DNA from 2 places in the Williamsia sp. Y712 genome. Region 2 is predicted to be linked to the other one. Evidence: riboswitches for the same ligand, from Rfam matches in the RefSeq annotation. Region 2 holds a riboswitch; the other holds the start of a gene.

Region 1 (4,424 bases), 140 kb from region 2:
GGGCATCGGGACCCAGCGAGTCGGCGGAGTCGTGGCGAATGCGCTGCGCGGCCCGGCGAACATGTCCAACACCAATGTCCTGCTGCACAACAACAAGCTGTATTCGTTGTGGGAGGGCGGTCGGCCGCATCAACTGGACCCGCAGACCCTGGAAACCATCGGCCCCGACGACTTTGATGGAGCACTGAAGCGCCTCGGCGCGTTCTCCGCTCACCCCAAAACCGATCCGACAACCGGCGAAACTTTCAACTTCGGCGTCGACTTCTTTCCGCGGCCGATGATCCGCTGCTACCGACTCGCGCCGGGTGACAGCAGCATCACCGAGCTTCAGAGTGTCCCGATCTCTCGGCTCGGATTCATCCACGATTTCGCCCTCACCCAGCGGTACCTTGTATTCATCATCGATCCGATCGTTGTGAAGAACCCTGTTCCGGCAATTCTTGGTCTGCGGCCGATCGACGACGCTCTGACCTTCGAGCCGCGCCGAGGGACGAGGATTGTCCTGGTTCCCCGTACCGGTGGTGAGTCGATCAGTATCGATCACGACGCGCTGTTCCACTTCCACGTCAACAATGCCTATGACAGCGGCACCGAGACCGTTGTCGAACTTGTTGCGCACGATCAGGATTCGGGCTGGGAGGGTTGGAACGAGCATCTTCACAACTTCCGGGACAACCCCGGTCCGGCATTCGGTGGCACTCTGAAGCGGCTCACCATCAACCGCCGCACACGCAAAGTCACCGAAGAGCAACTCAACGACGTCGGATGCGAGTTTCCGCAACTCGATCACCGGCAGGCCACTGTGGCCCACCGGTTCTCGTACCTTGCCGAGGCATCGACTTCTGGTGGGAACCCTGACTCCATCACCACCATCGACCACCGCAGCGGAACCCATTTCAGATATGTCGCTGCCGCCGGCGACACCATCTGTGAGCCGCTCTTTGCGGCGGATGACACCTCGGGCGCGGAGGGTGACGGCTGGTTGCTGTCGCTCGAACACCAACCCGCACAACAGCGATCCCGAGTTCTTGTCCTGCCTGCGCGCAATCCTGATAGGGGACCAGTTGCGTCGATCAACCTGAGTCATCACGTCCCCATGACCTTTCATGGCGCATTCCGGCCCGGTCCGTGATTGCCGGGGCGCAATCCCGATTGCCTTGTCCACCTTCGTGTCTCCGCCGAGGAAATCGATGTAGTAGTGCGGCAATAAACCGCCACCCTGCGACCAGCCCACCAGGTCGACCTGTTTGGCGCCGGTCTTGCGCATGATGGCATCGATCTTGCCCGCCACCTCGCGCCCTGGCTTTTCGATGTCGTCGATGCCTTGGAGCGGGAAGTTTGCAGTTCGGGTCATTGGCGCCGTCCGGGGCCCAGTTCGGATCAAGGGTCTGATCGAGGACCTTTGGGATGGCCACTCGAAAATCCCACTGCACGGGGTACTTTGTCGGAGCCGCACCGGCAACGGCCTGACTCGAGAACAGCAACAGTTGCCACCGCAGCCGCGAGCCAACGAATCTTCATCGATTTCCCCACCCCTTGGACGATCCCTGATCTGAATACGAATGCGATCAGAATATATTCGGCGGCACAGGGGGATTGCCCGGATCGGCTAACCGCGCCGGAAACCTTGTCCCGTACGGTCGAGCGGATCCGGTTCGAGACCGAGGAAGTCGGCACGGACCCGGTCCCACAGTTCGAGGTGTTCCCAGACGGGTTGCCCGGTGAGCGACTGGGTATTGGTGAGGAACGGTGTGGGCAGCATGACGATCAGCGGTGAGAAGCTGACGGTCACGGTATTTCCTTTGCTGGGCCGGTAGTGGGTGGCGAGGGGAATGGGCAATCTCCGCAGACGCCTCCGGTGGGCGTGCGGTAGAAGAGACAGCAGCTTCGTCGGCGATGGGTGACCGGATCCACCGTGAGCTGAAGACGAGGATCGTTGAGCAGGGCGGCGACCCAACGGGACGTGGTCTCGCCGGTGATCCGGGCGGCGCCGAGCAACGCGGATGTGGTGTTGCCCCACAACAATCCGGGTGCGACGATGTCTCGCCAGGCCTCGATACAGGGGTCGAGTTGGCTGTCGAGTACCTCGGTCCGCGCCGATCGTCCCATCCGTGGTTCTTCGACGTGAAGCTGTAGTGATCCGTTGATGCTGCGCCACAACAGGTCATCGGGTCCCAGGTGTATGCACCGGCCGTCGTCCAGACGTGTTCCTGCCGCGATTGACCACAACCGTGCCGCATATCCGAAGAAGGCTGTGGAGGCGGCAACGCGTTCTTCGTCGACGTTCAGCGCGAGGGCGACCTCCGCGACGAGGCGGTCGCGGGTATCAGGTTCTCGGAGTGTGGCGGTGGGTTGCCAGTCCCTGTCGGACACCGGCCCGTAACCGAGTGTGAAGTACGGTCCCGACTCGGCCACCCGGGCGAGCATCGAGGCAACATCCGAGTTGTCCCGGCCGGGGGCGTTCGCATCATCCATGGTTTGGCTCCGCGTCGATGTCGAACACCATCGTATGTGGGTCACAGCGCATCCGGCCACGGTCGAAGGCGGGCGACATACGATCCGCGGGATGCCCCGCTGAGCACGCCGAGTACATCGAGTTCGGTGATGCATGCGGGGGATAACGCAACTCGGTGAGTTGCACTGCGTACACGCATGGCGATGACGCCTCTCTCGGGGAAATCCGCCCCGGGCAGAAAGGTGCGGCAACGCAGAGTCTCCTGGCTCTCGGATCATTGCTCGTTTCCGCCTTACAACCCCAATGGGTCGCGGCCGTGATGGAAAGTTGCATCCCCGATTACAGTGGCGGCACCGCGCCGGTCTTTCACCGGCTTCCTCTTTCGCTGTCGCTAGGACCGGCTGAATCTAACACAACGACGACACCCCGCCTGCCACAAGGCAAGCGGGGTGCTGTCGCTTCGGTCGAGAATCAGCTCAGGTCGAACCGGTCGTTGTTCATGACCTTCACCCACGCCGCGACGAAGTCGTTGACGAACTTTTCATCGGCATCGGCCTGTGCGTAGACCTCGGCCAGAGCGCGCAACTGTGAATGTGAACCGAACACCAGATCGGCCGGTGTCGCAGTCCACTTGGCGTCGCCGGTCAACCGATCTGTGCCCTGGTAGACATTCTCGTCGTTTTCCGATGGCTTCCACTCGGTTCTGCCGTCGAGAAGGTTGACGAAGAAGTCGTTCGTCAAGGTTCCCAGACGGTCGGTGAACACACCATGCTTGTTACCGGCGTGATTGCTGCCGAGGGATCGTAGGCCGCCCACGAGCACGGTTGCCTCCGGAGCGGTCAGATCGAGCATGTACGCACGATCGAGGAACAGCGTTTCCAGATTGATCTTCTCACCACTGCGTGAGTAGTTCCGGAATCCGTCGGCCCGGGGCTCGAGGACCGAGAACGAGTCCACGTCGGTGCTCTCCTGAGAAGCATCGGTCCGACCCGGCGTGAATGGCACCGTGACGGCGTGACCGGCTTCTTTAGCCGCCTTTTCGATACCGGCCGAACCCGCCAACACGATCAGGTCGGCCAAGGAGATCTTCTTGCCACCCGAAGCCGAACCGTTGAAGTCCTGCTGGATCTGTTCGAGGACAGGGAAGATCTTGGCCAACTCGGCGGGTTCGTTTATGTCCCAGCCTTTTTGCGGCTCGAGACGGATCCGGGCACCGTTGGCGCCGCCACGCTTGTCTGTGCTGCGGAAACTGCTCGCCGACGACCACGCCACGTTGACCAACTGAGAGACCGACAGTCCGGAATCGGTCAGTTTGCCCTTCAGTGCAGCGATGTCCTGGTCATCGACCAGCGGGTGGTCGACGGCCGGAACAGGGTCCTGCCACAACTGCGGCTCGGGTACCCAGGGACCCAGGTAGCGGGTGATCGGCCCCATGTCGCGGTGGAGCAACTTGTACCAGGCCTTGGCGAACGCCTCGGCCAGCTGCTCAGGATTCTTCAACCAGCGGCGGGTGATCTCGGCGTAGATCGGGTCTTCACGCAGCGCCACGTCCGTGACCAGCATTGTCGGGGCTCGCCCCGGTCCGCCGAATGGGTCGGGAATTGTGCCTGCGCCTGCGCCGTCCTTGGCTGTGAACTGCCACGCGTCGGCCGGGCTCTTCGTCAGCTCCCACTCGTAGCCGTAGAGAATCTCGAGAAAACCGTTACTCCACTGCGTGGGTGTCGATGTCCAGACGACCTCGAGTCCGCTGGTGACGGCGTCTTCGGCTTTACCCTTGCCATAGCCGTTTTTCCAACCCAATCCTTGTTGCTCGATCGGTGCGGCCTCGGGCTCGGGTCCGATCCGATCGGCTGGGTGGGCGCCGTGGGTCTTCCCGAAGCTGTGTCCACCGACGATCAAGGCTGCGGTTTCTTCGTCGTTCATCGCCATCCGGCTGAACGTTTCGCGGATGTCTTGGGCCGCGGCGATT
Region 2 (4,424 bases):
CCGTGGCGATGGTGGCGGCATCCCAGTCGCCCTTGGCGCAACCCACCACCAATTCCCGGGCAATGGATTCGATGCTGTCGGTAGCGGTACGCCCGGCGGTTCCGTCTTCGGTGAGCCCCAGCGCTTCTCGTAGGCCGGGCAGGCTCTGCGTACCACCCCAGAGTTGCCTGGCCCGCAGCATCGCCAGCACCAGATCGACCTCGACATCACCTGCAGGCGGTTGGCCGAGGATGTGGAGTCCGTCGCGGATCTGAACGTCTTTGATCTCGCAGAGCCAGCCGTCGACGTGCAGCAGCATGTCGTCGAAGACATCTTCTTCGGGACGCTCGGACAACCCGAGGTCGTGGTCCATTTTCGCAGCCTGCAGAAGCGTCCAGATCTGCTGGCGGATCGCCGGAAGTTTGTTCGGGTCGAGCGCGGAGATGTTGGCGTGCTCGTCGAGCAGCTGCTCCAAACGCGAGATGTCGCCGTAACTCTCGGCCCTTGCCATCGGCGGGATCAGGTGATCGACCAGCGTGGCGTGCGCTCGCCGTTTCGCCTGGGTGCCTTCACCGGGATCGTTGACCAGGAACGGATAAATCATCGGCAGGTCGCCGATGGCGGCATCGGTGCCGCACGAGGCCGACATACCCAACGTCTTGCCCGGCAGCCACTCGAGGTTGCCGTGCTTGCCGACATGGACGACGGCATCGGCGGCAAAGTGATCTTGTGACGACAACCAGCGATAACAGGCCAGATAGTGATGACTCGGCGGCAGATCCGGGTCGTGATAGATCGCGACCGGGTTCTCACCGAAGCCTCGTGGTGGTTGGACCATCAGCACGATGTTCCCGAATTGCATTGCCGCGATCACGATATCGCCGTCCGGATTGACCGAGCGGTCGACGAACAATTCGCCGGGGGCCGGTCCCCAGTGTTGGATCATGGACGCCCGGAGATCGTCGGGCAGTGTGCCGAACCAGTCGCGGTAGTCCGCCGCTGACAGCCGGATCGGGTTGGCGGCCAGGGCTTCTTCGGTGAGCCAGTCGGGGTCTTGTCCACCGGCGGCGATCAGCGTGTGGATCAGCGTGTCCGAATCATTCTCGGCCAGACCGGGAACCGAGCCCTCACCGGATTCTGGTCCGATGTCGTATCCGGAGTCGCGCATGGCATCGAGCAATCGGAGCAGGCTCTGTGGGGTGTCGAGCCCCACTGCGTTCCCGATCCGAGCATGTTTGGTCGGGTACGCCGACAACATCACGGCAATCCGGCGATCAGCCGGTGCGATGTGCCGAAGTCGACCGTGGCGCACAGCGATTCCGGCGACTCGCGCACACCGTTCGGAATCCGGGCGGTACCAGGGCAGACCGTCGTCGCCGATCTCCTTGAACGAGAACGGAACCGTGATGATCCGTCCATCGAACTCGGGTACCGCGACCTGCGTGGCGACGTCCAACGGTGACATCCCGTCGTCGTTCGCCGCCCATCCGGCACGGGACGATGTCAGGCACAGACCCTGCAGGATCGGGATGTCCAGGCGGGCAAGTTGTTCGATGTTCCAGTTCTCGTCATCGCCACCGGCCGACGCGGTGGCAGGCGTCGTTCCCCCGGCGGCGAGCACCGTGACCACCAGCGCATCGGCAACCGAAAGCTGCTCGAGCAGGTCGTCGGGCGCGGTCCGCAGCGACGCACAGAAAATCGGCAGTGCCCGGCCGCCCTTGTCCTCGATCGCATCGCAGAGGGCGTTGATGTAGGCGGTGTTGCCTGCCAGATGTTGGGCTCGGTAGTACAGAACCGCGATGGTCGGTCCGGCCGTCTCGACCTGGGGTTTACGGTCCAGGATCCCCCACTGCGCGGTGGTCGCCGGAGCGCTGAAACCGTGGCCGGTGAGCAGCACGGTGTCGGACAAGAACGCGTGGAGGTTCGCGAGATTGTCAGGTCCGCCCTGGGCCAGGTAGTTGTGGGCGTCGGCGGCCACGCCCGGAGTAACCGTCGACATCGACATCAGGTCGGGGTCGGGAAGCTGTTCACCGGAGAGCACCACGGTCGGCAATCCCGCGGCGATCACCGCGTCCAGACCCTGTTCCCACATCCGGCGGCCACCGAGAATCCGCACAACCACCAGGTCAGCGCCGTCCAGGAGGGCGGGTAGGTCTTCGTCGACGAGAAGGCGTGACGGGTTCGCGAGGCGGTAGTCGGCACCGCTGGCCTTGGCCGTCAGCAGGTCCGTGTCCGAGGTGGACAGAAGCAAGATCACGAGGACCTCCTTGCCGGGAATGCGCGCCCGGCGGTTGGGGTGTAGCAGCGGAGCAACAAGGGTCTGACTTGGGGTTTCCCCCATACAGTGGCGCGACCGTGCCGGACTCTCACCGGCTTCCTCGTTGCGGAATTGCCTCAGCATATAAGACCGGCAATTCCAGGTGATCCGAAGGCGATGAGTCGGGCAACCGGCCGCCACTGAGCGGCGAGAAGTTGATCGGCGCCAGTACCGTTGAACCCATGAGTCGACCGTCCGATCGTTGCCCAGGTGTGTTCTCGGCCCACCCGGCGGCAGATGGCCATCTGGCCCGGATCCGGTTACCAGGCGGTCTGATCACACCGATCCAGATGCAATCCCTGGTCGGTGTGGCGGATGAATTCGGCGACGGTCATCTCGAAGTAACCTCGCGCGGCAACGTCCAGCTGCGTGGGATCACCGACGTGGACGGTGCCGGCGAACGCATACTCGACGCCGGACTGATCCCGTCTCCGAGTCACGAACGGGTGCGCAACCTGCAGCTTTCGGCATTGACGGGGCGGCGCGGAGGTCTGATCGACGCACGCCCGGTCCTTGACGACTTCGACATCCGACTGCAGTCCGACCCGGTGCTGGCGAATCTCCCGGCCAGGATCCTGTTCGGCGTCGACGATGGTCGTGGCGACATCCTTACCCAGGGTCCCGATATCGGTGTGCTGGCGTTCAGTGATCGAGCGTTTGACGTGGTCGTCGGCGGAAAGCCGACCGGACGTCAGGTCTCGGCGGGTGATGCCCCAGCCCTCATGATCGACCTGGCGCATGCGTTTCTGGCTGACCGGACCGACGAATGGCGCGTGCAAGATGTTGCCGATCTGACGACCATCGACAACATCTTGGCGACATTGCAGGCAACTGGTGAATATCCGAGGTCAGAGTCCATTTCGGAACCGCGGGTGGGTTGGTTGGCTCAGGATCACGACGAATTGGTGGCACTCGGTTCCGTGGTCGCGCACGGACGGATCCCAGCGCGGGTCGGAGAGTTCCTGGCTGCCATCGAACGTGACATCTACCTGACACCGCGAAGAGAGATCCTGATCGTCGACCTGTCAGAAGGCATGGCCGACACCGTACTTCGCGTGATGGCACCGATGGGCCTGATATTCGACGAGAGTTCGCCTTGGACCAAGGTCACCGACTGCACCGGATCACCCGGCTGCGACAAGTCGCATGCCGATGTCCGAGCGGATCTGGAACTGCACCTGACCTCAGACGACGCTGACATCGACGACCGTCAGCACTGGGTCGGCTGCGAACGTGGGTGCGGTTCGCCTCAGGAGAACCATCTTCGGGTCGAGGCCACGGCGACGGGGTACAAGCGTCGCCGAGTCTGATCGGCATCTATGGTGACGAGCACTATGTACACCTACATTCGAGACGGCGCCGAGATCTACCGGCAGTCATTCGCGACAATTCGTGCCGAATCCGACCTCACCATGTTCGATGACGACCTGTCACAGGTGGTTGTCCGGATGATCCATGCCTGCGGACAGGTCGACCTGACCGCCGATGTGCGAGCCAGTGCCGGTCTGGTGACCGCGGCCCGCACGGCGCTGGAAGCCGGTGCGCCGATCCTCTGCGATGCGAACATGGTCGCGTCCGGCGTGACCCGCAAGCGGTTGCCTGCAGACAACGATGTGCGCTGTCTGCTGGGCGACAGCCGACTCCCAGATCTGGCTGCGGAACTGGAGACCACAAGAACCGCTGCTGCGGTGGATCTTTGGCGTCCCATGCTCGAGGGTTCCGTGGTTGCAATCGGCAACGCACCGACCGCGCTCTTTGCGCTCCTCGAGTTGATCGATGCCGGCGGACCGCGGCCTGCTGCGGTGATCGGCGCACCGGTTGGATTCATCGGCGCTGCGGAATCCTGTGCAGCGCTTGCCGATCGAAGTGATCTCGAGTACTTGACGGTACTCGGCCGTCGCGGCGGGTCGGCGATCACCGCCGCCGCTCTCAACGCCCTTGCCTCGAAGGTGGAATGACAATGACCGGCAGTGGAAAATTATGGGGCGTGGGATTGGGCCCCGGAGACAGCGAACTGGTCACCGTGAAGGCCGCCCGCGTCATCGGTGAGGTAGATGTGATCGCGTATCACTGTGCCCGCCACGGTCGTTCGATCGCTCGGTCGGTGGCTGAGCCGTACCTTCGGGAA

Evidence for each region. Region 2 has a riboswitch for cobalamin ahead of cobN (cobaltochelatase subunit CobN). Riboswitches for the same ligand answer to the same signal wherever they lie in the genome.
Region 1: another riboswitch for cobalamin. It lies ahead of AC1D75_RS15965 ((2Fe-2S)-binding protein); the one in region 2 lies ahead of cobN (cobaltochelatase subunit CobN).

The regions. Positions count from the first base shown of each region.
Region 1 is NZ_JCAIUN010000002.1:248,924-253,347, forward strand. It holds gene AC1D75_RS15955 (carotenoid oxygenase family protein) at 1-1,132, shown strand, start outside; gene AC1D75_RS15960 (DUF7676 family protein) at 1,610-1,792, opposite strand; gene AC1D75_RS15965 ((2Fe-2S)-binding protein) at 1,789-2,475, opposite strand; cobalamin riboswitch at 2,690-2,891, opposite strand; gene katG (catalase/peroxidase HPI) at 2,927-4,424, opposite strand, start outside.
Region 2 is NZ_JCAIUN010000002.1:388,740-393,163, forward strand. It holds gene cobN (cobaltochelatase subunit CobN) at 1-2,236, opposite strand, end outside; adenosylcobalamin (AdoCbl) riboswitch at 2,289-2,364, opposite strand; gene cobG (precorrin-3B synthase) at 2,479-3,606, shown strand; gene AC1D75_RS16660 (precorrin-8X methylmutase) at 3,631-4,254, shown strand; gene AC1D75_RS16665 (precorrin-2 C(20)-methyltransferase) at 4,251-4,424, shown strand, end outside.